2 regions of the Streptomyces sp. NBC_00554 genome follow, and region 1 is predicted to be linked to the other one. Evidence: riboswitches for the same ligand, from Rfam matches in the RefSeq annotation. Region 1 holds a riboswitch; the other holds the start of a gene.
The links. A riboswitch is a leader RNA that binds a small molecule or an ion and turns the genes downstream of it on or off. The one in region 1 is predicted to bind glycine.

Region 1 (14,800 bases):
CGTAGCACAGCTACCCGCACCAGCGTCCGTGCCCCGCCGCCGCTCTGCCGGCGCGGGGCACTTCGCTCGTTCGGGCCCCAATGCGCTCGTACGAGGGAAATCGCGCCCTGCGCCCGACCTGACTAGCCCCATTCGGCCACCGCGAACCACCCGAAGAGACAACGCAGTTGGAATGAACCGTCCGCACGGGTGATGCGTCATCAACCTGTGAGAAGTGCTGCCGCGAAATCCCTGCGGATTGACGCCCGTGGGGCAACACTGGGTTCCATACAACACATCAACGGGGGGCGGCCATGACCACATCGAGCCGCGGGACAGACACCACAGCCAACACTCACATCTCAACCCAGCGAAAGATCCCATCCATGTGCCAGCACAAGCCGCCGTGTCCGCCAGCCGAATCCGCCGACCGGGAGTCCGCCCGCCTCGCGGCGCACCACCCTGAGCAGGGATGGAGCCTCCTGTGCAACGGCGTTCTGCTCTTCGAGGACACCGGTGAGCTCCTGCCTGACGGCCAGATCATCGCCCCGCACCGCCCGAAGGGCAGCGAGCACGTGATGACGGCGGCCTGAACCGCACGACCGGGTGGCGCCCGCAAGGCCGCCCAGACATAAGAGGGGCCGGCCCGGAGACGCACTCTCCGAACCGGCCCCGACGCGTATCCGAGGGTGGTTACTCCCCGTAAGCGTCCAAGTCCTGAACGCTGATCAGTCCTCGTAGGCATCCAGCGGCGGGCAGGAGCAGACCAGGTTCCGGTCGCCGTACGCCTGGTCGATGCGGCGCACCGGCGGCCAGTACTTGTCCGCGACCGAGACACCGGCCGGGAAGACGGCCTCCTCACGGCTGTAGGCGTGCTCCCACTCCCCGCCGAGCGAGGCAGCGGTGTGCGGAGCGTTGCGCAGCGGATTGCCGTCCGCCGCCCACTCGCCCGAGCCGACCTTCTCGATCTCCCCGCGGATGGCGATCATCGCCTCGCAGAACCGGTCGAGTTCCACCAGGTCCTCGGACTCGGTCGGCTCGATCATCAGCGTGCCGGCCACCGGGAACGACATCGTCGGCGCGTGGAACCCGTAGTCGATCAGCCGCTTGGCGATGTCGTCGACACTCACGCCGGTCGCCTTGGTCAGCGGCCGCAGGTCGATGATGCACTCGTGCGCGACGAGCCCGCCGGGACCGGTGTAGAGCACCGGGAAATGCGGCTCGAGGCGCTTGGCGATGTAGTTCGCGGAAAGCACGGCCACCTGCGTGGCGCGCTTCAGCCCCTCGCCTCCCATGAGCCGGACGTACGCCCACGAGATCGGCAGAATCCCGGCGGAGCCCCACGGAGCGGCCGAGATCGGACCGACACCCGTCTCGGGACCGGCCGCCGGCTGCAACGGGTGGTTCGGCAGGTACGGCGCCAGGTGCGCGCGCACACCGACCGGCCCGACGCCCGGACCGCCGCCGCCGTGCGGGATGCAGAACGTCTTGTGCAGGTTGAGGTGCGAGACGTCGCCGCCGAAGTGCCCCGGCTTGGCAAGCCCCACCAGGGCGTTGAGGTTGGCACCGTCCACGTACACCTGGCCACCCGCCTCGTGGACCTGCGCACAGATGTCGGCGACGTGCTCCTCGAAGACGCCATGCGTCGAGGGGTACGTGATCATCAGCACGGACAGCTCGTCGCGGTGCTGCTCGATCTTGGCGCGCAGATCCTCGACGTCGATCTCGCCGTCGTCCGCCGTCTTCACGACGACGACCTTCATGCCGGCCATCACGGCGCTCGCCGCGTTCGTGCCGTGCGCGGAGGACGGGATCAGACACACGGTGCGCTGCTCGTCACCGTTCGCGCGGTGGTATCCGCGTACGGCGAGCAGGCCGGCCAGCTCACCCTGCGACCCGGCGTTGGGCTGCAGCGACACCTTGTCGTACCCGGTGACCTCGGCGAGTTGCTCCTCCAGCTCACGGATGAGCGTGAGGTAGCCCTGCGCCTGCTCGGCGGGCGCGAAGGGGTGCAGCTGTCCGAACTCGGGCCAGGTGACCGGCTCCATCTCCGTCGTCGCGTTGAGCTTCATCGTGCAGGAGCCCAGCGGGATCATGCCGCGGTCGAGCGCGTAGTCACGGTCGGACAGCTTGCGCAGGTAGCGCAGCATCGCCGTCTCGGAGCGGTACTGGTGGAACACCGGGTGCGCGAGGTACTCGTCGGAGCGCAGCAGCGCTGCCGGAAGAGTGTCCTCGGCGGTCGAGTCCAGCGCCTCGACATCACCCTCGACACCGAACGCGGCCCACACGGCGGCCAGTTGCCTGCGCGTGGTGGTCTCGTCGCAGGAGATCGACACCCGGTCGGCGTCGACGAGGTGCAGGTTGACCCCCCGGTCACGCGCGCCCGCCACGATCTCGGCGGCCCGGCCCTGGACGCGTACGGTCAGCGTGTCGAAGTAGGCGCCGTGTACGACCTCTACTCCGCCGGCCTTCAGACCCTCGGCGAGGATCGTCGCGTACCGGTGCGTACGCCGAGCGATCGTCTTCAGCCCCTCGGGACCGTGGTAGACGGCATACATACCGGCCATCACGGCGAGCAGCACCTGAGCCGTACAGATGTTGCTCGTCGCCTTCTCACGGCGGATGTGCTGCTCCCGCGTCTGCAGGGCGAGGCGGTACGCCTTGTGCCCGTCCGCGTCGACGGACACACCCACGAGCCGCCCCGGAAGGCTGCGCGCGAACTTCTCGCGCACCGCCATGTACCCGGCGTGCGGCCCGCCGAAGGCCATCGGCACCCCGAACCGCTGCGTCGTACCGACCGCGATGTCCGCGTCCAGCTCGCCCGGCGAGGTCAGGAGGGTCAGGGCGAGCAGATCGGCGGCGACGGTGACGACCGCACCCAGCTCGTGCGCCTGCTCGATCAGCGGCTTGATGTCGCGTACGGCACCGGAGGCGCCCGGGTACTGGATCAGCACGCCGTTGATCTCACGCCCGGCGATCTCGGCGGGAATGCCCTCGCTCAGGTCGGCGACGACGACCTCGACACCGGTCGGCTCCGCGCGGGTCTGGATGACGGCGACGGTCTGCGGCAGCGCGTCCGCGTCGACCAGGAAGAGACCCTTCTTGTTCTTGCCCATGCGCCGGGACAGCGCCATCGCCTCGGCGGCCGCGGTGCTCTCGTCGAGCAGCGAGGCACCGGAGGTCGGCAGGCCGGTCAGCTCGGCGACGACGGTCTGGAAGTTCAGCAGCGCCTCGAGCCGGCCCTGCGAGATCTCCGGCTGGTAAGGCGTGTACGCCGTGTACCAGGCCGGGCTCTCCATGACGTTCCGCAGGATCACCGGCGGAGTGAAGGTCCCGTAGTAGCCGAGCCCGATCATCGAGTCGAGCACCTGGTTGCGGTCCGCGAGGGAACGCAGTTCGGCCAGTACCTCGGCCTCGGTACGCGCGCCCGGCAGCTCCAGCGCCTCGGCGTTCTTGATCACGTCCGGTACCGCGGTGGCCGTGAGCTCGTCGAGCGAGCCGTATCCGACCTGCGCGAGCATCTTGGCCCGTGCCTCGGTGTCGGGCCCGATATGGCGCTGCTCGAAGGGGATTCCCTGTTCGAGCTCGGAGAGCGGAATGCGAGGGGCGGTCATGGCGGAGGCCTCCTGGTCAGACGCGACCTTCGAGGGGCACCCCGGCACGGGTACCCCGACGGCCTCCCCCTCTGTCATCTCAACCTGAGAGCTTCACCGGACCGCCCGCCCACTGCGACCCGACTTTCACCGTCGGTGAGAGCGGGAGCCATCATCGGCACCCGCTCTGCTTTCCAGAGTGACCTCGTCCGTGCGGTACGTGGGCCTGAGAGATTCCGGGGAGGATTTGCTCCTTCGGCGTCCTCCGATGGTGTCTGGAGGACTCTCCCGCGCGGGGTCAGCAGCCGCTTGCCAGCGTACCAGCGAGGGCAACGCCCGGGCCTTCGAGTGGCCACCTTCCTGAATCTGCTCTTTTGTAGTGCTTACGGATGAGTTGCGACCAAATGGAGGGCACCGTGCAGACCGACATCGATCCGCGCAACCTGATCGGCCGCAAGGCATTCGACCGCAACGGCGCCAAGATCGGCACGATCGACGAGGTCTACCTCGACGACGCGACCGGGGTCCCGGAGTGGGCGGCCATACGAACGGGCCTGTTCAGCAGGGATGCCTTCGTACCCCTGGAGCCCAGCGAACTCATCGAAGGCACTCTGCGCATCCCCTTCGAACGGGCACTGATCAAGGACGCCCCCGACTTCGGCGTCGGCCGCCACCTCTCCCCCGAACAGGAACTCCAGCTCTACCACCACTACGGACTCGACGTGGCCTCCCCTCCGCCTCCACCGGACCGCGACTTCGGCCGCCTTGCGGGCACGGACGAGGCCTGACAGACCAACTCGGGCCCGGGTGACGCGCCCCTTTAGGGGCGCGGGGAACTGCGCGACCAGCCACTGACAGCCCGCAGCGCCCAACCGGGCTCAGCCGTCATGGCGGCGGCCGACGGTATCGACCACCAACGGCAACGGATCCGCCGGCTCCAGCTCCGGATCGTCGGTCCGGAACGTACGTACCCGCCCGGGCTCGGAGTACGGAGTCTCGAACCGAACGGTCACCCTCCCGAGCCCGCTCCCCTGCACCCACCCGTGCCCGAACTCGGCATGCCGCACATCGTGCCCCGCGGGCCACCGCCGCTCGGCGGGCGGCACCGGCTCGACAGCGCCGTCCTCCGGCGACTCCTCCTCGGCATGCTCCTGAGCCGCAAGCTCTCCCGCGGCGGCCTGGGCCTGCGCGAACAGGTCCTCCTGCGTGTAGTCGGCCAGCCCGGAGACGCCCACCCCGAGCAGCCGTACCCCACCGGTCGTGTCCACCACCTCCAGGAGCCGCGCGGCCGCCTCCCGCACCACCGCGGGGTCGTCCGTGGGCCCCCGCAGCGTCTCGGACCGCGTCAGCGTCGAGAAGTCGTACTTCCGCACCTTGAGCACGATGGTCCGCCCTGACAGCCCGGCTCCCCGCAACCGCTGCACACACCGGTCGGCGAGCCGCTGCACCTCCAGTCCGACCCGCACCCGGTCATGGATGTCCACGTCGTACGTGTCCTCGACGGACACCGACTTGGTCTCCCGCTCGGCCACCACGGGCCGGTCGTCGTGGGCCAGCGCCATCGCGTACAACGAGTGCCCGTGCGCCTTCCCCACCAGCCGTACGAGCTCGTCCTCGCCCGCCTCGGCAAGCTCCTCGACGGTGGTGATCCCGGCCCGCCGCAGATGGTCCCCGGTCGCGGGCCCCACACCCGGCAGCGTCCGCACCGACATGGGCCCCAGCAAGGCGCGCTCGGTCCCCGGCTCTATCAGCACCAGACCGTCGGGCTTGGCCTGCTCCGAGGCGATCTTCGCGAGCATCTTGGACGCGGCGAGCCCCACCGACCCCGTGAGCCCCGTGACGGCCCGGATGTCCGCACGCAGCTTCGCCCCGGTCAGTCGTGCCGATGCCTCGTCCCAGGCCGCTCCCTCGGCCTCCAGATCGACGAACGCCTCATCCAGGCTCAGCGGCTCCACCAGCGGCGACAGAGCCCTCAGTAGCCGCATCACCTGCTCGCTGACCTCCCGGTAGATCCCGAAGCGCGGCACGAGATACGCGGCGTTCGGTGCGAGCCGGCGCGCCTGGGCCATGGGCATCGCCGAGTGCACCCCGAAGACCCGTGCCTCGTACGAGCAGGTGGCGACGACTCCACGCGGTCCGAGCCCGCCCACGACGACCGCTTTCCCGCGCAGGCTCGGCTTGGCCGCCTGCTCCGCCGAGGCGAAGAAGGCATCCATGTCGAGATGCAGGATCGTGGGCGCGGTTCTCACATCTCCGATGCTGCCCTACGCCACTGACAATGCCCCGGCAAGCCGGGGCACCATCAGTCGGTTCCGCTCGGTTCCGTTCGGTTCCGCTCGTCAGACCGCGCGATTGCGCCGTCTCGCCAGCTCGTCCGCGGGGTTGTTCCCGAGGAGCGTCTCGCCGGTGTCCACGCGCTCGCCGTGCAGCTGCGAGAGCGCGCTCTCGACGTCCCGCCACACCACGCCCACGGCGATCCCGAAGACCCCCTGGCCGCCCTGGAGCAGCGCGTGGACCTCGTCCGGGGACGTGCACTCGTAGACCGTGGCCCCGTCGCTCATCAGCGTCATCCGCTCCAGATCCCGGAAGCCGCGCTCCCTGAGGTGCTGGACCGTGGTGCGGATGTTCTGCAGCGACACCCCGGTGTCCAGGAACCGCTTGACGATCTTCAGGACGACCACGTCCCGGAAGCTGTACAGCCGCTGCGTCCCCGACCCGTAAGCGGGCCGCACGCTCGGCTCGACCAGCCCGGTCCTCGCCCAGTAATCCAGTTGCCGATAGGTGATGCCCGCGGCAGCGCACGCCGTGGGACCGCGGTAGCCGATCTCCTCGGAAACCGCTCCTCCCTCACCCGGCACTGCCGTCGGCCGCCGCGGACTGTGATCGGCCGCCGCGCTGCCATGAAGCGGGTACGGGCCGCTCTCCCCCAGACCGCGTCCGGGGGCACCCCCAGCCGTACCGTCGCCGCTGCTTCTCACGCCGACCTCCGTCCTTGACCTGCCTTCTCGACGGTAGGCAGTCACCAGGGGTGCGTCAACGATCGCCACACTCGGCACGCCGAGTGATAATCACCCTAGGAGTGGTTTCCCGCACCCCACCGCGGGGAAAGGCTAGCCGAATGCTCTCTGAGCGGGCCGCGGCACACCACACTGGCCGCTGGCAATTGCCGCTCGGAGCCCTCCGAGGCGCCGCGCCATCACTGGCTGTTGGTGCCGAAGTCCTCGGGCGAGATCTGGTCGAGGAACTCGCGGAACTTCTCCACTTCGTCCTCCTGCTCGTCCGGGATCGCGATACCGGCGTCGTCGAGCACGCCGTCACTGCCGTAGATCGGCGTCCCGGTACGCAGGGCCAGCGCTATGGCGTCAGAGGGCCGGGCACTCACCTCGACCCCGCTGGCGAACACCAACTCGGCGTAGAACACGCCCTCACGCAGGTCCGTGATGCGCACTTCGGTGAGCTCCTGGCCGACGGCTTCCAGCACGTCCTTGAACAGGTCGTGGGTCAACGGGCGCGCCGGGGCCATGCCCTGCTGGGCGAAGGCGATCGCGGTCGCCTCCCCCGGTCCGATCCAGATGGGGAGGTAGCGATCGCCTCCCACTTCACGCAGAAGCACGATCGGTTGGTTGGAGGGCATTTCGACCCGGACACCTACGACATCGAGCTCGTTCACACAGCAACCCTAGGCCGTGCCCGGGACGTTTGGGTAGTCGGGCACGGAACAGGTGGGCGATCCGACGCCCGCCGAGCGCCCGGAGTCAGGGCAGACGCACGCCGAGCGCGGTCTGCACTAGCGCGGCGTGCAGCTTCACCGTGAGCCCCGCCAGCTCCTTCGTACGCGCCTCGGCGTGCGCCCTTGTCTGCGGATTGCGGTGCCGCCGCAGCGGGGCCACCACCTGGTCGACCAGCCCGGCGTCACGCTCGGCCGCGGCCTTCATCGCACGCAGATGGCGCGGCTCGATCCCGAACCGCCCCAGCTCGACGACGAGCGCGGCGACGGTCACCGCCTCGGCGTCGTACGCCCCGTCCGACAGCGGCGCGATGAGCCCGTACGACTCCCACTCCTCGAGTTCCTGATCACCGATCTCGGCGGCGGCCAGCAGCTCGGCACGGCCCACCCGGGCGGCCGTGGGCGCTTCGGGCCCGCCGAACAGCTCCCCCTCGCCGGAATCGCGCTGACGCCCCACGGACGGCAGCCGGACCGGCTCACCACGCTCCAGGGCGTCCAGGTACTCACGGATGACCTTCAGGGGCAGATAGTGGTCCCGCTGCATCCTCAGCACATGGCCGAGGCGCTCGACGTCGTTGGCGCTGAACTTGCGATACCCCGAGGGGGTCCGCTGCGGCTCGATGAGCCCCTCCGACTCCAGAAACCTGATCTTGGAGATCGTGACTTCGGGGAACTCGTCGCGCAGTACGTTGAGCACCGTGCCGATGCTCATCAGCCCACTGTCCACGGCGGCGGTACCGGTGTCGGCACCGCCGCTCGGTGTTTGAAGCATGGACCTTCCTGGGGGTCCCCCCGGACGCAGCCCGGGGGAGGGTCAGATGCCCCGCTGGCTCGCGTAGAAGACCAGCCGGTACTTGCCGATCTGCACCTCGTCGCCGTTCGAGAGGGCGACCGAGTCGATCCGCTCCCTGTTGACGTATGTGCCGTTGAGGCTGCCCACGTCTGCCACGGTGAATGAGCCGTCACCGACGCGGCGGAACTCCACGTGGCGGCGTGACACGGTCACGTCGTCCAGAAAGATGTCGCTCTGCGGATGACGCCCGGCCGTGGTCAGCTCGCCGTCCAGCAGGAAGCGGCTGCCCGAGTTCGGGCCGCGGCGCACCACCAGGAGCGCCGAGCCGAGCGGCAGCGCGTCGACGGCCGCCTGCGCCTCCGGGGAGAGCGCCGGCGAGAGCGTCTGGCCCGTCACCTCGGCGTCGTAGGCCTCGAGGCCCGAAATGGAGATCGTGGACGTCGTCTCGGACGGACGCTCCGGGGTCACCCCGCTCCGCAGCGGAGCACCGCAGTTGGAGCAGAAACGGCTGTTTTCCGCGTTGCGGTTACCGCACCTCGTACACACCAGGGCCGACATCGACGGATCCTCCTGCCGCGGCTGCCCTCCAGGGGCATGGGACGCGTACGGGTCGGAGGGAAACCCTCCACCCGTACTTGAGGCTGACGGGTCCCCGAAACCTATGCGGCCGGACTGGGCAGGGTCAACAGACGGCGCGCCCTGACCACCGGAAATGTCACCACCGACCTGGTCCCGGAACAGCGGGCGCTCGCCCCCCTGGTCCTCCGCGTCTCCATGGCGTGGTGCACGATGGCGGGCAGTGGCGTTGTCGCCGCCCTCTCCTCGTGCGCTCTTGCCGAACAACTTCCCAAACAACTTCACGGGCGATTCCCCTTGACCGAAATAGACCCGCCCGTGGGGCAGGACGAACCCTGACTGAACACACCGGTCGAGCCGGACACCCTCACAACGTCCGTATCCACCTGACAGTTTCCACCACGCACCACCCATTCGGTGCGCCGACCCCCCGCAACCTCATGCCCTGGCCGGGTGCCCCTCATGCGGCCCCGCCTCACTGGGACGACCGAGCGTAGTCAGGCTGCTTCGCCGGTCGCAAGGCGTCCACCACGATCTTCGTCGAGGGCTCCACCGTGACGGTGGCCTGCTCCTTCTCCAGTGTCTGCACCACGCCTCCGGGGATGTTGAGCGCCGGCTCCAGGTCCTGCGACTTGCCGATGACCTTGAAACGGTAGGGCTGGGTGATCTTGTTCCCGTCCACGTTCACCCCCTTGTCGGAATCCGTCAGATAGGTGCTTGCGACGACCCGTACACCGTTCACCTGGATCGCCTCCGCACCTGCCGCACGCAACTCCTGGATCGCGTCGAGCAGCATGTCCGCCTCGACCGTCCCTTTGCTGTCGTTGATCGTCAGAGTGATGCCGGGGCCCTGCGCGGCCACCGTGCCCGCCAGAATGCCGAGTTGCTTCTCCCTCTCGACGGTCTGCTTGCGAGCCTCCTCGGCCTGGTCCGAACTGTTCTCCAACTCGGTGCGCTGATCCTCGAGACCCTGCTTCTCGTCCTCAAGACGCTGTGTACGGCTGTCCAGTTCATCGAGGATGCGTACGAGATCTTCCTGACGTGCGCCGCGCAGGGCACTACCACTGTCGCTGTTGGACGCCACCTGGACGGCCAGACCGAAACCGAGGCCGAACAGCAGCAGGGCGACGATGAGTTGCGCGCGCGACACGCGCGGCGGCCACAGCCCCTTCACCAGTCGCTGACGGCCGGTCAGCGTCGGCTCGCCGCCCGCTTCCTTCTCCTCCGGCACCTTTGGCGCGGGAGCCGTGGCCCGGATCTCTTCGGGAAGTTCCTTGCGCAGACGATTCTCCGGAGTCCCGGAGGCCGTCGATGCCTCGTCGTCGTTGCTCATCGGCCTCACGCCCGGAACACGTGCCGGCGGATCGCCGCGGCATTGGAGAAGATACGGATGCCGAGGACGACCACGACGCCGGTGGAGAGCTGGGCGCCCACACCCAACTTGTCGCCCAGGAAGACGATCAGCGCGGCCACGACCACGTTCGACAGGAACGACACCACGAAGACCTTGTCGTCGAAGATGCCGTCGAGCATCGCGCGCAGGCCTCCGAACACGGCGTCGAGCGCCGCCACCACGGCGATCGGGAGATAAGGCTCGACGACTGCCGGAACCTCGGGCCGGACCAACAATCCAGCCACGACTCCCACGACGAGGCCCAGTACGGCGATCACGATGTGCCCTTCTCTGTGCTCGGCTGTGCTGTACGTACGATCACACTCGGTGCGGCGGCCAACCGGACGTCGTCCTGGACGGAAATGCTGGTCCGGATCCCGTAGTTCTCCTGCAGGGCATGCAGATACAGCCCGTCGGCACTGTTCTGGAACCGGGTGCTGAGCCGCTGACCGTCTCCCACCGCGAGCACCGTGTACGGCGGCACCAGCGGCTTGTTGTCGACCAGTATCGCGTCACCCGCTGCCCGGATCGCCGACAGGGCCGTCAGCCGCTGACCGTTGATCGAGATGGCCTCGGCACCCGACTCCCACAGCCCGTTGACGACCCGCTGCATGTCACGGTCACGCACACGTCCGGTGTCGGAGAACCCGGAGGTCTCCCGCGGGTCACCGTCGCCGTCCTGGCTGGCTTCCTTGGCGTCGTCCACGACGAGCTTCACGCCGGGGCCGTGCACCGCGGTGGCGCCCGACAGAATGCCCACCAGATCGGCCTGCTCGCCGCCCCCGTCCGACTTCAGCGCTGCACGCTGCCGCGCGCTCACATCGGCGCGCAAAGTATCGACATTGTCTTCGAGCTTGTCCGCGGCCGAGGTCTCGCGCTCGATACGGTCGATGAGTTCCTGGCGCTCCTTGGCGATGACAGGCGCCGAGATCCGTGCGTTCGCCGCTCCCAGGGTCACCACCAGGGCCGCCAGGACGAGGCCGGCCGCCAGACCGAGCTTGGCCCGTACCGTCTTCGGCATTCCGCCAGCGCCCTCGGCCTGCTTCCGGGCAGCCGCCTCGGCGTAACCGTCGTCGAGGCTGTGGTCCATGACATTGGTGAGCAGCGACATGGAGGCGTCCGGGCGCGACGGGCGCGTAGGACTGCTCCGAACGGGGGGCTGCTGCGGCATGCCGCACATCGTCGCACGTCGCGGGCGCTACCTCCGAATGGCCCCACCGGCGTGCCGGACAGGCCCCCTTGGGGGCACTTGTCCGACACGCGCGCGTGCTAGGTGTTTCAGCGACCGGCGCTGTCCACGACCGCCGACCACTCGTCGAGCAGGGCCTCCGCGGAGGCATCGTCAGGACCTTCGGCCCACAGATGCGTAACCGCCTCGGCGGGATCCGGAAGCACCATCACCCAGCGCCCGTCTGTCTCCACCACCCGTACACCGTCGGTCGTGTCGACAAAGCGATCACCGGCCTCCTCCACGACCCGGCGCATGACAAGTCCCTTCACAGCCCAGGGAGTCGCGAGATCCCGCTTGAGCACATGCGCCCGCGGAATCCGCGCATCGATCTGGCTGAGCGTGAGCTGCGTCCGCGCCACCAGCCCGATCAGTCGTACGAACGCCGCCGCGCCGTCGAAGACGCTGCTGAACTCCGGAATGATGAAGCCACCGCGGCCGTCACCGCCGAAGATCGTCGACTCGTCCCGCCCGACTCTCGTCAGATCGTCCGGAGACGTCGTCGTCCAGTCCACCTGTGTCCCGTGATACGCCGCTACCTGCTCCGCGATCCGGGTGGTGGTCACCGGCAGCGCCACCCGCCCACTGCGCCGCTCCGCGGCCACCAGGTCGAGCATCACGAGCAGAGCCCGGTCGTCCTCGACGATCCGCCCCTTCTCGTCCACGAGCGAGAGCCGCTCACCCACCGGGTCGAAACGCACCCCGAACGCGGCCCGCGCGGACGCCACGATCTCACCGAGCCGCACAAGCCCGGACCGCCGCGCATCCGCCGTCTCGGTCGGCCTGGACTCGTCCAGACCGGGATTGATGACAAGCGAGTCGACCCCGAGCTTGCCCAGCAAGCTGGGCAGCACAAGCCCCGCGCTACCGTTCGACGCGTCCACGACGACCTTGAGCCCGGACTCGGTGATACCCGTCGTGTCGACATTCCTCAGCAACGACCCGGTGTACGAGTCGAAGACACTCGCCGGGAAGTGCAGATCCCCGATCTCACCGGGGAACGCACGCCGATACTCCTGCCGCGCGAACACCCGGTCGAGCTTCCGCTGACTCGCCTGCGACAGATCAGCACCCTGCCCGTCGAAGAACATGATGTCGACGGAGTCCGGCACACCGGGCGTCGTCCGGATCATGATCCCGCCGGCGCTTCCCCTGGCGGTCTGCTGCCGGGCCACCGGCAGCGGTACGTTCTCCAGATCGCGTACGTCGATGGCGCTGGCCTGCAGCGCCGAGATGACCGCCCGCTTCAGCGCACGAGCACCTCGGGAGTGATCACGGGCCGTCGTGACGGTGGAGCCCTTTTTGAGCGTCGTCGCGTAGGCTCCCGCGAGCCGCACGGCGAGTTCCGGGGTGATCTCCACATTCAGGATCCCGGACACTCCACGGGCGCCGAAGAGATGCGCCTGGCCCCGCGACTCCCAGATCACCGACGTATTGACGAAGGCGCCGGCCTCGATGGTCTTGAACGGGTAGACGCGGACATTGCCCTGGATGATCGATTCTTCACCGACGAGGCACTCGTCACCGATGACGGCGCCGTCCTCGATCCGCGCGGCCCGCATGATGTCGGTGTTCTTTCCGATCACGCAGCCACGCAGATTGCTGTGCTGACCGATGTACACGTTGTCGTGCACAACGGCCCGGTGAAGGAAGGCTCCTGTCTTGACGACGACGTTGGAACCGATGACGGTGTGCTCGCGGATTTCGACGTCCGCCTCGACCTTGGCGTAGTCGCCGATGTAAAGCGGTCCCCGCAGAACAGCGTCGGGGTGCACCTCGGCACCCTCGGCGACCCATACGCCCGGCGAGATCTCGAAGCCGTCGATTTCGACGTCGACCTTGCCCTCCAGGACATCGGCCTGCGCCTTCACATAGCTCTCGTGGGTGCCGACGTCCTCCCAGTAGCCCTCGGCGATATAGCCGTAAACAGGCTTGCCTTCTTTCATCAGCTGAGGGAAGACATCGCCGGACCAGTCGACGGAGACATCGGCCTCGACGTAGTCGAAGACCTCGGGTTCCATGACGTAGATACCGGTGTTCACCGTGTCCGAGAACACCTGGCCCCAGGTCGGCTTCTCCAGGAAGCGCTCGACCTTGCCCTCTTCATCCACGATGGTGATGCCGAACTCAAGAGGATTCGGTACGCGCGTCAAGCAGACGGTGACCAGCGCGCCCTTTTCCTTGTGGAAATTGATGAGGTCGGTGAGGTCGAAGTCGGTCAGGGCATCACCGGAGATCACTAGGAAGGTGTCGTCCTTCAACGCCTCCTCGGCGTTCTTGACGCTCCCGGCAGTACCGAGTGGCTTCTCCTCATTGGCATAGGTGAGCTCCATGCCGAGCTCCTCGCCGTCACCGAAGTAGTTCTTGACGAGAGAGGCCAAGAACTGAACAGTTACGACGGTCTCGTTGAGCCCATGCCTTTTGAGCAGCCGTAGCACATGCTCCATGATCGGGCGATTGGCCACGGGCAGGAGCGGCTTGGGCATGCTTGAGGTCATGGGACGAAGGCGTGTGCCTTCGCCTCCGGCCATCACGACGGCCTTCATGTCGGAAGCGTCCTCCTTGAAGAGACGACGGTCTAGCCGACTTCACCCGTCCAAATTGTCCCGCACTTTTCGTCCGCGGGCCATCGAGCCACTACAGCCGCGCAATGGGCGAGCTCAATCGGTTGTGGCGTCCACCCTGACAAGGCGGCGGACCTGAACCACGTAGAGGACTCCTGCCCACCAGTAGAGCGTTGTACCCCATCCGGCGAACGCCCATCCGAAAATAGCACCGAGTGACGCGATCCATCCACTTGCGTCGCTGAGCAGCAACAACGGGAAGGCGTACATCAAGTTGAAGGTGGCCGCCTTCCCCAGGAAGTTCACCTGCGGCGGCGGATAGCCGTGGCGTCTGAGGATGCCCACCATCACCAACAGAACCAGTTCACGCGCCAGTAGGACAGCGGTCAACCACAGCGGGAGAATCTCACGCCAGGTGAGGCCCACGAGAGTGGACAGAATGTAGAGCCGGTCGGCTGCGGGATCGAGTAGCCGGCCAAGGCTGCTGATCTGGTTCCAGCGGCGAGCCAGCTTCCCGTCCAGATAGTCACTGATGCCGCTCAGCATGAGCACCAGGAGTGCCCATCCGTCGCTCTTGGGGCCGCCGAACTCAGGCCAGAGGATCAGCCACAGGAAGACGGGCACACCGACGAGGCGCGCCATGCTGAGGATGTTCGGGATGGTGAGGACCCGGTCTGTCTGGACGCGAGTCTCCTGGACCTCCACCCGGGGGCCTCCTGTGGGAAACGAGCCAATGATGCCCCCTGACCTTACCCGCAGCTCTGACGCTGTTGTACGGAGGGGTGGAGGCGTCACCAGAAAACAAAAAAGCTCCGGCTCTTGGGCGATTAGCCCAAGAGCCGGAGCTCTAAAGATAGTTCGGCGGCGTCCTACTCTCCCACAGGGTCCCCCCTGCAGTACCATCGGCGCTGTGAGGCTTAGCTTCCGGGTTCGGAATGTAACCGGGC
Region 2 (14,800 bases), 5.6 Mb from region 1:
GGGGAGCAGCTCCCGGAAGAGGATGTACGGCCCCTTCGCGCCCATCCCCCGGGAGGCGTCGACGAACTCGCGCTCCCGCAGGGCCAGGGTCTGGCCTCGGACGATGCGTCCCAGGTAGGGCCAGTTGAAGAAGCCGATGATGAAGATCAGCACGCTGATGTGGAGCGGCAGCCCTTCCAGGCCGAACGCGCCGCCCTGCAGCGTGGCGGAGATGGCGATCGCGAAGAGCAGGAGGGGAAAGGCGAGGAAGGTGTCCATCAGGCGGCTGATGATCGTGTCGACCCGCCCGCCGTAGTACCCGGCGACCACACCCAGGACCGTGCCGATCACGTTCGAGAGGATCGTCGCCCCGAACGCGACGACCAGCGAGACCCAGGAGCCTTCGAGGATGCGGGTCGCGATGTCGCGCCCGAACTTCGGCTCCACACCGAGCGGGTGCGCCCAGCTCATCCCGCCGAAGTCGCCCAGGGGCAGCGAGGTGTTGGGATCGATCAGATCCTGGTTGAAGGCGTTCGGGTCGAGGCCGAGCACCGCCTGGATAGGGCGCGAGAGCGCCGCCAGCAGGATGAGCAGCACCACGATGACACCGCCGGCGACCGCCACCTTGTCGCGCTTGAAGCGCGTCCAGGCGATCTGCCCCAGGGAACGGCCCTCGATCTGCCCCTTGTCGACTCCGGCCAGCACAGCTTCCGGCTGTGCTTCCGTTTCCGACCCGGTGGTCTCGATCGGTGCGGTCACAATGACCCGACCCCTCTGACCGGTGGTGACCGGCCTACGCCTGCCGCTGTCTGCGGCTTGGTTCACTTGCATGCCGGGAGCGGCCGCAGATGATGCGGCCTGGAATCCCGGGCTGATCCGACGACTTGCACTCGCTCACAGGATCGATGACCCCATGTCTGACACGGGAGTCTTCATGGCCGCCACGATCACGTGCCAGGTCTGATGGAGAAAGTATGCGCAACCGTGATGCGGTTAAGGGGATTCCGTTATCCGAACAGCGGGTAACGCCCGGCGGACAGGGGGCAGTTGGGGTGGAAGCGGCCATGCAGGGCCCTTTCGGCCAGTGTCAGCCTCAAAGGGGACATGCAGCCCTTACATCTCCTGATACGCAGGTCAGACGCGACGTTGCGACGGACAGAATCAGGGCGCGGCGGGGCGGAGACCAGGTCGTGATGATGGTGTGGAGATCAGTATGACCGGGACTGCGGGTAGCCGTAGCCACCCGCCACCGGGGCCTGCGCCTGTGCCGGGGCCGCGTGCGCCTCACGGTCGTAGAAGGGCCGCGCGTTCGACCGCAGCCACATCGCCACCGGGTCGTACTCGTCGGACATCGCGACGGTCGAGACGGGCAGCCCGTCCGGCACGGCGCCGATGGACTGCTGCATCATCGCCCGCACCGAGTCGACGGCGGGCGGCGAGGTGTCGTACACATCGAGGCCGATGGCCAGATAGGGCGCCCCGAGCGCGGGCTGCACCCAGGCGCGGCGCAGCGAGCGCACGGCGGACGTGCGGTGCGCGTTCTGCGTGAGCAGGGCGTAGAACTGCGGGATCTCGATGCCCGGTTCGGAGAGCCTGAGCGGACCCGCGGGCTGGCGCTCCAGGCCCGTGGCGATACGCCGCAGGTCGAGCCAGGGGATGCCGACGCCGCCGCCGGGAGCGTGCGGGTTCAGCCAGAGGCCGAACTGGTCGGGGTACAGGGTGCGGGCCACGTCGAGGCCGTCGACGACTTCGTAACTGCGGTTCCAGCCACTGGCCGAGAGCTCCTGGGCGGAGGTGACACAGGGCGCGTACCCGAAGCCGTCCACCTCCATGTTCCCGTACTGCGCGTCCGGGGAGCCGGACTGGCCGTGCCAGAGCAGCATCCAGACCTGGCCTGCCGACGGGGCCGCGAGCGCGCGCAGGAGCGCCTCGTAGGCGTCGTAACGCCCGGGCGTCACCTGGCGCAGCATGTGCTCGACCTGCCCAGCCGCGGCTGTGCCAGCGCTCACCTTTACAGCCCCTTCGTGTACAACACCTCGACCGACGTTATGAAACCAGCTTAAGCGGCGACCCTGACAGCGACGTGGACGCTCCGCTGGGAAAGCCGTGTGAGAGCTCGGGACTTGCTGTCGTTCTGTGGCCGCGGGCCCGTTGTGGTTGCTCGCGCCGTTCCCCGCGCCCCTGTCGGGGCGCCTTCAGTGGCCGTGTTGGTAGAAGGGCCGCACCCTCTGGCGCAGCCAGTCGCAGACCGGGTCCTGGGCCACGTCCAGGAGGACCAGGTTCACCGGCCACGGGGCCGGGACCCGGCCGAGCGCGCGGCCCAGGGCGTCCAGGGGGAGGGTGCGGGCCTCGCCCTCCCAGAGGGAGAGTTCGACGCCGATGAACATCACGGGGGCGCCGCCCTCGATGCTGGCCAGGCAGCGACGGGCGGTCAGCACGACGCCGGTCCCGGCGAACTCGGCGGAGGCCGCGGACAGGAAGTCCACCGGGTCGTCCTGCCAGTCGGGCTCGAAGAGCCGCACCCGGCCGCCGCTCGCGGATCCGTCGAGAGGCGTACGCCCGGCACGGCACAGCTCGGCGACCGCGGGGGGCGGCAGCGGTACGCCGACCACACCGTCCGGGTTCACCGCGATGCCGATCTGCGGGGGCAGCCCGCGGGCGAACTCGACGGCGGGCGCGATCGTGTACGACATGTGCCCGCCGGTGACCTGGCGGAACTGCTCCTCGGAGCTGAAGACAGGGACGTACGCCTGACCGGCGATCTCCAGCGTGGGCAGGTCGAGCGGACCGCTGTTCGGGCCGCCGCCGTTCGGCAGCGGGACCCAGACGAAGCTGCGGCCGAGGACCTCGACGATGCGGGCACCCGAGGAGGGGCCCGCGGGCACGCCGAGGGACGCGGCGAGCACCTCCTCCAGTTCGTTGCCCGGCCATCCGCCGTGCGGATGGGGGTACGCCTGCGTCGGGAGGCCAGGGAATTCGGGGAAGGCTGGGAAGTCCATCTGTCTACCGCCTGCTGTGAACCACTGTTCCGGTGTTCCGGTGTTCCGGCTGGCAAGGTTAGTGCGCTTGTACGGCATCCCGGCCGCTCTCGCCGCCCCCGGCCGCGCTCGATCGCGCTCGGCCACTCTCGGCCGCTCTCAGCCTCCGAAGTCGATCCGGCGCAGTACGTCGGCCGCGTCCCGGTCGATGAGCACCGCCGAGCCGCAGCCCTCCGGCAGGTCCCCCTTCTCGACGGAGCGCAGCAGCCGGGTGACCGCGCCGCGGTGGCGCGAGAACGCGTACCGCGAGACGCCGCGGCCGCGCTCGCGCTGGCCGTCGAGGGCCGTGCCCGGTGTGACGTCGAGCAGCAGCAGGTGCAGGGTGCCGCCCCGGCGGCGCGCCTCGCGGGCGAGCCAGCGGCGCACCCAGGCCTGGGTGCCGCAGTCGTGTACGACCACTCCGGCGCCGGAGCGCAGTGCGCGGTGCAGCCCCGTGTAGTGCGCGAGGCGGACGAGCGGGCGGTAGACCGCGTACGGAAGCCAGCGGGACACGTGTCCGTCCCAGCGGTCGCGGGTGTCCTGCGAGTCGATGCGCGGGCCCGAGACCGCGCGGCGCATCAGGGTCGACTTGCCGCTGCCGGGGAGTCCGGTGACCACGACGACGTCGGAGGTGCCGAAGTGCAGACCGTGCGGGCTGTGTCCCGCGCGGTCCCTGAGGTCGCGGACGACCGCCGTCGGGAACGGGTCGCACGCCTCCCGGGCCGGAGCGCCGGGCTGCTTGGGCAGCGCGAGGCCTGCGGTCGTCGCGTACGCCGTGGTCCTGTTCACCGTGATCGTCCTCCCCATGGGTCTGGAGTCCCATCCCCGCCGAGTGTAAAGAGAAGGTAATGCGCGGTGCTTCCTGTTTCCGTAATCGGTCTGCCACAAGGCGGTTACAGATGCGGACTGCCAGTATCGGACGGCGCGTGCAATGATGTGCCCGCCAACTGCATACCGGCCGCTTGAATCCGCGCGGGAGAGTCCCAGGTCATGTCACGTGACCCTGGGCGCCGAAGGAGCAAGTCCCTCCCTTGAATCTCTCAGGCCCCGTACCGCGCGGGCGAGGCACATCTGAAAAGCGGGCCGCTGACCAGTGGCTCCACCCAAGGTGCAAATCATGACCACCGTTTCGCGGGGTCGTGATGAACCTCTCAGGTTCCGATGACAGATGGGGAGGAACGACCTCGCCGTCATGCCTTGGGAGCCCCACCGATGAGCAGCAACGCACCCCGTCACACCGCGCTCGATGCCCTGCATCGCTCGCTCGGCGCGACGATGACCGACTTCGCGGGCTGGGACATGCCCCTTCGTTACGGCTCCGAACGCGACGAGCATCTCGCCGTCCGTACGAAGGCCGGCCTCTTCGACCTCTCCCACATGGGCGAGATCACGGTCACCGGGCCCCAGGCCGCCGCGCTCCTCAACTACGCGCTGGTCGGCAACATCGCCTCGGTGGGCGTCGGCCGCGCCCGCTACACCATGATCTGCCGGACGGACGGCGGCATCCTCGACGACCTGATCGTCTACCGGCTGGCCGAGACCGAATACATGGTCGTCGCCAACGCCTCCAACGCCCAGGTGGTGCTGGACGCGCTCGTGGAGCGAGCGGCGGACTTCGACGCCGTCGTGCGCGACGACCGTGACGCGTACGCGCTGATCGCCGTACAGGGTCCCGAGTCGCCCGGCATCCTCAAGTCCCTCACCGACGCCGACCTCGACGGCCTGAAGTACTACGCCGGTCTGCCCGGCACGGTCGCGGGCGTCCCGGCTCTCATCGCCCGCACCGGCTACACCGGTGAGGACGGCTTCGAGCTCTTCGTCTCCCCCGGCGACGCCGAGAAGGTGTGGCAGGCGCTGACCGAGGCGGGCGCCCCGGCCGGGCTCATCCCGTGTGGTCTGTCCTGCCGGGACACCCTGCGCCTGGAGGCGGGCATGCCGCTGTACGGGCATGAACTGAGCACCTCGCTCACCCCCTTCGACGCCGGCCTCGGCCGGGTCGTGAAGTTCGAGAAGGAGGGCGACTTCGTGGGGCGCGAGGCGCTCTCCGAGGCCGCCGAGCGTGCGCTCGAGAACCCCCCGCGGGTGCTCGTCGGCCTGATCGCCGAGGGCCGTCGCGTGCCGCGCGCCGGCTACTCCGTGGTCGCCGAAGGCAAGGTGGTCGGCGAGGTCACGTCGGGCGCCCCGTCCCCGACGCTGGGCAAGCCGATCGCGATGGCGTACGTCGACGCCGCGCACTCCGCTCCGGGCAGCGCCGGAGTCGGTGTGGACATCCGGGGCAGCCACGAGCCGTACGAGGTCGTGGCGCTGCCGTTCTACAAGCGCCAGAAGTGAGACTGACCCGAAAGCCGGGCTTCGGGCTCCACGGTCACCAGTCGTGACACCGGGCACATCCGCCCTGCTCATCACCCCTCCCCCCGTCATCAGCACTCCCCCGCGTACAGGAGAATTCAGGCCATGAGCAACCCCCAGCAGCTGCGCTACAGCAAGGAGCACGAGTGGCTGTCGGTCGCCGAGGACGGCGTCTCGACGGTCGGCATCACCGAGTTCGCGGCCAACGCGCTCGGCGATGTCGTCTACGCCCAGCTTCCGGAGGTCGGTGCCACGGTCACCGCGGGTGAGTCCTGCGGTGAGCTGGAGTCGACCAAGTCGGTGAGCGACCTGTACGCGCCGGTCACCGGCGAGGTCGTGGAGTTCAACCAGGACGTGGTGGACGACCCGGCCCTGGTGAACTCGGCCCCCTTCGAGGGCGGCTGGCTGTTCAAGGTGCGCATCGCGGACGAGCCGGACGACCTGCTCTCCGCCGACGAGTACACCGCTTTCACCGCCGGCTGAGGAGTCGTAGCCCCTATGTCTGAATCCAAGTCGCTTCTCAACACACCCCTGCACGAGCTCGACCCGGACGTCGCCGCCGCCGTCGACGCCGAACTGCACCGCCAGCAGTCCACCCTCGAGATGATCGCCTCGGAGAACTTCGCTCCGGTCGCCGTCATGGAGGCCCAGGGCTCGGTCCTGACCAACAAGTACGCCGAGGGCTACCCCGGCCGCCGCTACTACGGCGGCTGTGAGCACGTCGACGTCGTCGAGCAGATCGCCATCGACCGCGTGAAGGCGCTCTTCGGTGCCGAGCACGCCAACGTGCAGCCCCACTCGGGTGCCCAGGCCAACGCGGCCGCGATGTTCGCGCTGATCAAGCCCGGCGACACGATCATGGGTCTGAACCTCGCGCACGGCGGGCACCTGACCCACGGCATGAAGATCAACTTCTCCGGCAAGCTCTACAACGTGGTCGCGTACCACGTGGACGACGCCACCGGCCAGGTCGACATGGCCGAGGTCGAGAAGCTCGCCAAGGAGTCGAAGCCGAAGCTGATCGTGGCCGGCTGGTCGGCGTACCCGCGTCAGCTGGACTTCGCCGAGTTCCGCCGGATCGCGGACGAGGTCGGCGCGTACCTGATGGTCGACATGGCGCACTTCGCCGGTCTGGTGGCGGCGGGCCTGCACCCGAACCCCGTACCGCACGCCCATGTCGTCACGACCACCACCCACAAGACGCTGGGCGGTCCGCGCGGTGGCGTGATCCTGTCCACGGCCGAGCTCGCCAAGAAGATCAACTCGGCGGTCTTCCCGGGTCAGCAGGGCGGTCCGCTGGAGCATGTGATCGCCGCCAAGGCCGTCTCCTTCAAGGTCGCCGCGACGGACGACTTCAAGGAGCGCCAGCAGCGGACCCTCGACGGTGCGCGGATCCTGGCGGAGCGCCTTGTCCAGGACGACGTGACCCAGGTCGGCGTCTCGGTGCTCTCCGGCGGTACGGACGTGCACCTCGTCCTGGTCGACCTGCGCAACTCCGAGCTGGACGGGCAGCAGGCCGAGGACCGCCTCCACGGGGTCGGCATCACGGTCAACCGCAACGCCATTCCGAACGACCCGCGCCCGCCGATGGTGACCTCGGGTCTCCGCATCGGTACGCCGGCCCTGGCGACCCGCGGCTTCACGACCGAGGACTTCACCGAGGTCGCGGACATCATCGCGGAGACGCTGAAGCCGTCGTACGACGCGGACTCGCTGAAGGCCCGGGTGTCCGCTCTGGCCGACAAGCACCCGCTGTACCCCGGCCTGAAGTAGTTCGTACGCTTCGCGCGCTTTCTGCGTTTCCTCATTGGATTCGCACGGAACGTACGATTCTTCGGGGCGCCGCGCACACTGGAACTCAGCCGTGTGCGGCGCCCGCCCCATGCACCACCCCTGTTTTGCCTGTTTTGAGGAGTTCCCCGTGGCCATCTCGGTCTTCGACCTGTTCTCGATCGGCATCGGCCCGTCCAGCTCCCACACGGTCGGCCCGATGCGCGCGGCACGCATGTTCGCCCGGCGGCTGCGCAATGAGGAGCTGCTGGAGTCGGTGGCGTCGATACGCGCCGAGCTGTACGGCTCGCTGGGCGCGACCGGGCACGGGCACGGCACCCCCAAGGCGGTGCTGCTCGGCCTCGAGGGCGCCTCGCCGCGGACGGTGGATGTGGAAGGGGCCGACGCCCGGGTCGAGGAGATCAAGTCGGCGGGCCGCATCAAGCTGCTCGGCGAGCACGAGATCGACTTCTCCTTCTCCGACGACCTGATCCTGCACCGCCGCAAGACGCTGCCGTACCACGCGAACGGCATGACGGTCTTCGCGTACGACTCCTCCGGCGAGCTGGTCCTCGAGAAGACGTACTACTCGGTCGGCGGCGGCTTCGTGGTCGACGACGACGCGGTGGGCGAGGACCGCATCAAGCTGGACGACACGGTCCTCAAGTACCCCTTCCGTACGGGCGACGAGCTGCTGCGGCTGACCCGCGAGACGGGCCTGTCGATCTCCGCGCTGATGCTGGAGAACGAACGCGCCTGGCGGACGGAAGAGGAGATCCGCGAGGGCCTCCTCGCGATCTGGCGCGTCATGCAGGCATGCACGTCGCGCGGCATGTCCCGCGAGGGCATCCTGCCCGGCGGCCTCAAGGTCCGCCGCCGCGCCGCCATGTCCGCGCGCCAACTCCGCGCCGAGGGCGACCCGTTGGCCCACGCGATGGAGTGGATCACTCTGTACGCGATGGCGGTGAACGAGGAGAACGCGGCCGGCGGCCGGGTGGTCACCGCCCCGACGAACGGCGCCGCCGGCATCATCCCGGCCGTCCTGCACTACTACATCAACTTCGTGCCGGGCGCCGACGAGGACGGGGTCGTACGCTTCCTGCTCGCCGCGGGCGCCATCGGCATGCTCTTCAAGGAGAACGCCTCCATCTCCGGCGCCGAGGTCGGCTGCCAGGGCGAGGTCGGCTCGGCCTGCTCGATGGCCGCCGGCGCCTTCGCCGAGGTCCTCGGCGGCAGCCCCGAACAGGTCGAGAACGCCGCCGAGATCGGCATGGAACACAACCTCGGCCTCACCTGCGACCCGGTCGGCGGCCTCGTCCAGATCCCCTGCATCGAGCGCAACGGCATGGCTGCCGTGAAGGCCGTCACGGCCGCGAAGATGGCCATGCGCGGCGACGGCTCCCACAAGGTCTCCCTCGACAAGGTCATCAAGACCATGAAGGAGACGGGCGCGGACATGAGCGTCAAGTACAAGGAGACTGCGCGGGGCGGGCTGGCGGTCAACATCATCGAGTGCTGAGGGCGCGGGCCCGGCCTCTGGTTTCCTCTGTTTCGCGGTCCGGTGCGGAGTAGACGCAACGTCAAGTCTCTGTGGACCCATGGGGAACGACATCCCCAGCAGCCCCTTCTATGGTGATCAGGCAGTTCCAGCGGAACCACGCTGACCGGTGGGCCGCCTGGATGGACTCGACGACGCACTGGGGGGATGCGTCTTCCCATGCTCATGGTTCGCTCGCGACGCCGTGCCCCGGCACGGCCGCGCTCGTAGCGCCATTCCATTTCACCGAAGGACGTCCGGCGCGCACTTTTTGACGCGCGCTCTTCTTCGTTCCTCGGTCGGCGCTGCTCGAATCGTTCTCCCCCGCTGACATCCGGATCCGTCAAGAGGTAGGGACACGCATGCGATTACGTACGAGGAACAACAAGGGCCCCGGGCGCAGGAGATCCCGAAGAGCGACCGCGGCCACCGTACTTCTGACTCTCGGTCTCGCCGCGCTCGGCGGCGCTCCCGCTCAGGCGGAGGAGCAGCCCGCGGCGAAGCAACTCGTGTACCAGGGGCACCGGTTCACGGTACCGAGCTCCTGGCAGGTCGTGGACCTCGCCGAGAATCCGACGGCCTGCGTGCGGTTCGACCGGCACGCGGTGTACCTCGGGCAGCCGGCCGCCGACCAGGACTGCCCCAGCCACGCGGTGGGACGCACCGAGGCCCTGCTGGTCGAGCCCGCGGCCAACCCGGCGGACCGGCGGGGCACCTTGGCCAGGCCCGAGGAGCGCGAGTACCGCGCCAAGTCGGCCGACGTGAGCATCACCGCCACGTACGACACGAACCCGACGCTCGTCCGCTCCATCCTGACCGGCGCCGACATCCCGACGGCGGCGCCCCGCGTCCAGGAGCCGCAGGAGTCCCCGGGGCTCCTCGCGGCGGCGGCCACCGCGGCCGCCCTGCCCGCGACCGCAACCAACTACACCGGCAAGGGCTTCGACACCTGTGCCGCTCCCTCGTCCGGGGCCATGAGCAGCTGGCAGGCGAGTTCGCCGTACAGCGCGGTCGGCATCTACATCGGCGGCTCGCAGCGTGCCTGCAGTCAGCCGAACCTGACGGCGAGCTGGGTGCAGCAACAGGCCGACGACGGCTGGCGGTTCGTGCCGATCTACGTCGGCACGCAGGCCTCCGGCATCACCTCGCCCGCGAGTCAGGGCATCAGCGCCGCGAACGACGCCATCAGCAACGCGACCGCGCTCGGATTCGGGCCCGGGTCAACGCTGTACTACGACATGGAGGCGTACTCCTCGTCGTACACCTCCAGGGTGCTGTCCTTCGAGTCGGCCTGGACCGAGCAGCTCCACGCCCGGGGTTACCACTCCGGGATCTACAGCAGCAGCAGTTCCGGCATCAAGGACCTGGTCGACAACTACAGCGGCTACACAATGCCGGACGTCATCTTCGACGCACTGTGGAACGGGGTCGCGGACACCGCCGATCCGGTCGTGCCCAGCTCCCGCTGGAGCAACCACCAGCGGATCCACCAGTACTCGGGCGGCCACAACGAGACCTGGGGCGGTACGACGATCAACATCGACCAGGACTACCTGGACGTCCAGATCTCCACGGACACCGCCACTCCGCACGGGCGGGTGTGGGACCGTTCGCGTCCGGACGGCGGCCCGTGGGACGGGACCGCGGACCTGATCGACGAGGGCGGAGCCGTCAACGCGGTCGCCGCGGCCGGTCTCCCCAACGGCACGATGCACGTCCAGGCCCTGGTCAACGGCGAGATCTGGGACCGCACCCGCTCCGCCACCGGCACCTGGGGCGCCAGCTCCATGATCGACGGCCAGGGCGCCATCACCGACGTCGCCGGCGCCGCGCTGCCCGACGGGACCCTGCATGTGCAGGCCGTCGTGAACGGCGAGATCTGGGACCGTACGCGGGCCGCCAACGGCACGTGGGGCAACAGCACGAAGATCGACGCGGGCGGAGCCGTCACGGACGTCGCCTCGGCCGCGCTGCCCGATGGGACCCTGCACGTACAGGCCCTGGTGAACGGCGAGATCTGGGACCGCACCCGCTCCGCCACGGGCACCTGGGGCGCCAGCTCCATGATCGACGGCAATGGCGGCATCAAGGACCTCGCGTCGGCCGCGCTGCCCGACGGGTCCCTGCATGTGCAGGCGCTCGTCAACGGCGAGGTCTGGGACCGCACCCGCTCCGAGGGCGGCACGTGGGGCAACAGTACGAAGATCGACGCGGGCGGGGCCGTCACGCAGATCTCCTCCGCCGGTCTGCCCAACGGCGACCTCCACGTCGAGGCCGTCGTCAACGGCGACGTCTGGGACCGGGTCCGCAAGGGCACCACCGGCAACTGGAGCGTCAGCAGCCTGGTGGACGACAACGGCGCCATCTTCGGCACCTATGCCACAGCCACACCCGACGGCACTCTCCACGTCGGCACCAACGCCTGACCGGCGTCCGTCACTTCACCTCACTTCGTTCACCGACACCCGTAGGAGAACTGTGTCCTTCAGCATGCTCAAAACCCGCGGCAGACTCGCCGCCGTCGGCTTGGCCGTCGTGACGGCCTGCCTCCTGGGCACCGTCCAGACCGCCGGCGCGGCAGGCGTTTCCGCCGCCGCGGACTCCGACCACGGCAGCAGCGGGCAGGGCCCGGTCACGCCCGCGGCCGGCAGCACGTCCGGCGCGATGGCCGCGGCCGTGGCCTCCCCGGCCATCACCCGTACCGAGGTCATCAGCCGGGCCAAGTCGTGGGTCGGGATAGGCCTGGACTACAACCAGGGCGGCTACTACCAGGGTTGGCGCACCGACTGCTCCGGCTATGTCTCGATGGCCTGGAACCTGGGCTCGTCGCTCACCACCAACACGTTCATCCCGGAGGGCGTGGCGGAGTGGAGCACCAAGGAAAGCCTGCTCGCGGGTGATGTCCTGCTCAACGACGACACCGGCAACAGCGGCCATGTGGCCATCTTCTCGTCGTGGACGGACTCCTCCCACACGCAGTACATGGGCTACGAGTTCACCAGTTCCGGCGTCCACTACCGTCCGATCCCCTACCCGTACTTCGCGGGATACGGGACCTTCAAGCCCGCGCGACTGAAGAGCATCGTCGGTGAGACGAGCCGTCCCGCCGGGCGGGTCTGGGACCGTTCGCGTCCTGACGGCGGCCCGTGGGACTCCACGGCCACCCTGATCGACGCGGGCGGCGCCGTCAACGCCGTCTCCGCGGCCGGTCTCCCCAACGGCACGACGCACGTCCAGGCGCTGGTCAACGGTGAGATCTGGGACCGTGCCCGGTCCGCCTCGGGCACCTGGGGCAACTCGGCGAGGATCGACGCCAACGGCAACATCAGCGATGTCGCGGCCGCCGCGCTGCCCGACGGCACCCTGCATGTGCAGGCCCTGGTGAACGGCGAGATCTGGGACCGTACGCGGGCCACCAACGGCACCTGGAGCAACTCCACGAAGATCGACGCGGGCGGCGCCATCACGGACATCGCGTCCAGCGCGCTGGCCGACGGGACGCTGCACGTGCAGGCGGTCGTGAACGGCGAGATCTGGAACCGCACCCGCTCCGCCGCCGGTACCTGGGGCGGCAGTTCCCGCATCGACGCGGGCGGTGCCATCACGGACCTCTCCTCGGCCGCGGGGCCGGACGGCACTCTGCACGTGCTGGCGCTGGTGAACGGTGAGATCTGGGACCGCGCGCGCTCCGAGGCCGGCACCTGGGGAGCCAGCACGAAGATCGACGCGGGCGGCGCCGTGAAGCAGCTCTCCGCCGCGGGTCTGCCCAACGGTGACATCCACGTCGAGGCCGTCGTCAACGGCGACGTCTGGGACCGGGTCCGCAAGGGCACCACCGGCAACTGGAGCGTCAGCAGCCTGGTCGACAACAACGGCGCCATCTTCGGCACCTACGCGACCGCCACGCCGAACGGCACCCTCCACGTCGGCACCAACGCCTGACGGTTCGTCAACTCCCGGGTGCGGCAAGGCGCCTGAGCCATTCACGGCGGGCTTGAAGCATCCGCAGGTCGTCCGAACCACCACCCCGGTGCCCGGCACCGTCCGGGCACCGGGGTTTCGCCTGCCCTTTTTCCCTTCATCTCCCCGGAGGCCTTCTTGTACATCCGCAGACTCACCGCCGCCCTCCTGGTGTCCGCGGCCGCCCTGGCCCTGACCACTGCGCTGCCGAGTCCGGCACAGGCCGCTTCGGTCGCGACCTGGGACAAGGTCGCCGAGTGCGAGAGCGGCGGCGACTGGAGCATCGACACCGGCAACGGCTACTACGGCGGGCTGCAGTTCAGCCTCAGCACCTGGAACGCGTACGGCGGCGACACCTACGCGGTCTATCCGAACCAGGCCACCAAGAAGGAGCAGATCCTGATCGGCGAGAAGGTGCTCGCCGGGCAGGGCGAGGGCGCCTGGCCGGCGTGCGGGCCGCAGGCCGGGCTCGGCAGCGACCACGCGGACCCCTATCCGCCGGTCACCGTCCCGCAGGGCCGCGTGTGGGACCGGTCCCGTCCGGACGGCGGCCCCTGGGCCACGAACGCGACGCTGATAGACGACAATCAGGCCATTAATCAGGTCGCGGCGGCCGGGCTGCCGAGCGGCACGGTGCACGTCCAGACCCTGGTCGGCGGCGAGATCTGGGACCGTACCCGTGCCACCAACGGCACCTGGGGCAACGCCACCAGGATCGACGCGGGCGGCGCCGTCACCGATGTCGCCTCGGCCGCACTGCCCGACGGCACCCTGCACGTACAGGCCCTCGTCAACGGCGAGATCTGGGACCGTACTCGCGCCACCAACGGCACCTGGAGCGCCAGTTCCCGCATCGACGCAGGCGGAGCGGTCACCGATGTCGCCTCGGCCGCACTGCCCGACGGCACCCTGCACGTACAGGCCCTGGTGAACGGCGAGATCTGGGACCGTACGCGGGCCACCAACGGCACCTGGAGCGCCAGTTCGCGCATCGACGCAGGCGGCGCCATCAAGGACGTCGCGGCCGGCGCCCTGCCCAACGGCACACTGCATGTGCAGGCCCTCGTCAACGGCGAGGTGTGGGACCGCACCCGCGCCGCCAACGGCACCTGGGGCGGCAGCAGCCGGATCGACGCGGGCGGAGCCGTCACGCAGATCTCCTCCGCCGGTCTGCCCAACGGCGACCTCCACGTCGAAGCCGTCGTCAACGGCGACGTCTGGGACCGGGTCCGCAAGGGCACCACCGGCAACTGGAGCGTCAGCAGCCTCGTCGACAACAACGGCGCCATCTTCGGCACTTACGCCACTTCGACACCCGACGGCACCCTGCACGTCGGCACCAACGCCTGACACGGCACCGCGGGGCACCCGTGCGACAGCGGTGCCCCGCGGGCTGCGGAGCGGGACCGTGGGGCGAGCCCTGTCGGGCACCTGTGGATCTTGTCGATGTGGCCATTGACGGCAGGCGGTGTCGTACCCCTGTGAAATTATGAGGGCAATGGGGAAAGCGCCGTCGGCTCCGGTATTGTCCGCGACCATGGTGTGCCGGAAACGGGTACGGGGGTGCCGTCGTTTTGTCGCTGTTTTCGGAGGGGATCTTCACTCCGCACACACTTCTGGACGAACGAGCGATCGACATTCTCTCGGCGGCAACTCAGCGCTGCTCGGGGACAGTTCGGCCGAGTGACATCCTCTACGCCGCGATCGACTCCGGCGACCAGGGGGTTCTGTCGGTCCTCGCGCTCACGCTCGCCGAAGGCGCCCAGCCGCGGCATCTGCTGGAAACCATCGCGGTGTACAACCCGGGGAGCCAGGACGGGCAGGACTTCGACTTCGACGGACGGCGTGAGCGGTTCACACCGGAGACGCTGACCGCCCTCGACGGCTTCGCCGCGGAGTTCGCCCAGGACGAGGACCGGCTTCGCCCGGTCTGCCTCGAACTGCTCATCGCCTCCGTGCTGGACCATCCCGACCCCGGTGACCGGCAGTTCCTGCGGATTCTCGACACCGCGGCCGCCGCGCGGACCCTGCGGGACCAGGTGCGCGTCAGCACCGAGCCGCCTCCCGCCCTCCTCGACGACACCGGGCGGCTGCGCTCCGAGGAGTTCTCGGCGGACGCCTGGGCGGTTCTGGAGCAGGCGGCGGAGCGCGCGGGTGAGCTGGGGTACGACCGCCTGCTGCCACCGCA

Region 2: another riboswitch for glycine. It lies ahead of gcvT (glycine cleavage system aminomethyltransferase GcvT); the one in region 1 lies ahead of gcvP (aminomethyl-transferring glycine dehydrogenase).

The regions. Positions count from the first base shown of each region.
Region 1 is NZ_CP107799.1:8,575,644-8,590,443, reverse strand. It holds gene OG266_RS37925 (hypothetical protein) at 1-5, shown strand, start outside; gene OG266_RS37920 (DUF5999 family protein) at 366-572, shown strand; gene gcvP (aminomethyl-transferring glycine dehydrogenase) at 708-3,593, opposite strand; glycine riboswitch at 3,777-3,873, opposite strand; gene OG266_RS37910 (PRC-barrel domain-containing protein) at 3,989-4,360, shown strand; gene OG266_RS37905 (DNA polymerase IV) at 4,451-5,821, opposite strand; gene OG266_RS37900 (MerR family transcriptional regulator) at 5,912-6,550, opposite strand; gene OG266_RS37895 (bifunctional nuclease family protein) at 6,769-7,242, opposite strand; gene OG266_RS37890 (MerR family transcriptional regulator) at 7,328-8,071, opposite strand; gene OG266_RS37885 (FHA domain-containing protein) at 8,114-9,082, opposite strand; gene OG266_RS37880 (DUF881 domain-containing protein) at 9,144-10,001, opposite strand; gene OG266_RS37875 (small basic family protein) at 10,007-10,339, opposite strand; gene OG266_RS37870 (DUF881 domain-containing protein) at 10,336-11,241, opposite strand; gene OG266_RS37865 (mannose-1-phosphate guanyltransferase) at 11,340-13,835, opposite strand; gene OG266_RS37860 (CDP-alcohol phosphatidyltransferase family protein) at 13,950-14,558, opposite strand; rRNA gene rrf (5S ribosomal RNA) at 14,710-14,800, opposite strand, start outside.
Region 2 is NZ_CP107799.1:3,004,317-3,019,116, forward strand. It holds gene OG266_RS12975 (ABC transporter permease) at 1-738, opposite strand, end outside; gene OG266_RS12980 (enhanced serine sensitivity protein SseB C-terminal domain-containing protein) at 1,188-1,988, opposite strand; gene OG266_RS12985 (enhanced serine sensitivity protein SseB) at 2,175-2,978, opposite strand; gene OG266_RS12990 (AAA family ATPase) at 3,117-3,791, opposite strand; glycine riboswitch at 3,960-4,061, shown strand; gene gcvT (glycine cleavage system aminomethyltransferase GcvT) at 4,209-5,327, shown strand; gene gcvH (glycine cleavage system protein GcvH) at 5,451-5,828, shown strand; gene glyA (serine hydroxymethyltransferase) at 5,844-7,118, shown strand; gene OG266_RS13010 (L-serine ammonia-lyase) at 7,267-8,634, shown strand; gene OG266_RS13015 (DUF1906 domain-containing protein) at 9,015-11,078, shown strand; gene OG266_RS13020 (hypothetical protein) at 11,143-12,594, shown strand; gene OG266_RS13025 (transglycosylase family protein) at 12,751-13,962, shown strand; gene OG266_RS13030 (AAA family ATPase) at 14,187-14,800, shown strand, end outside.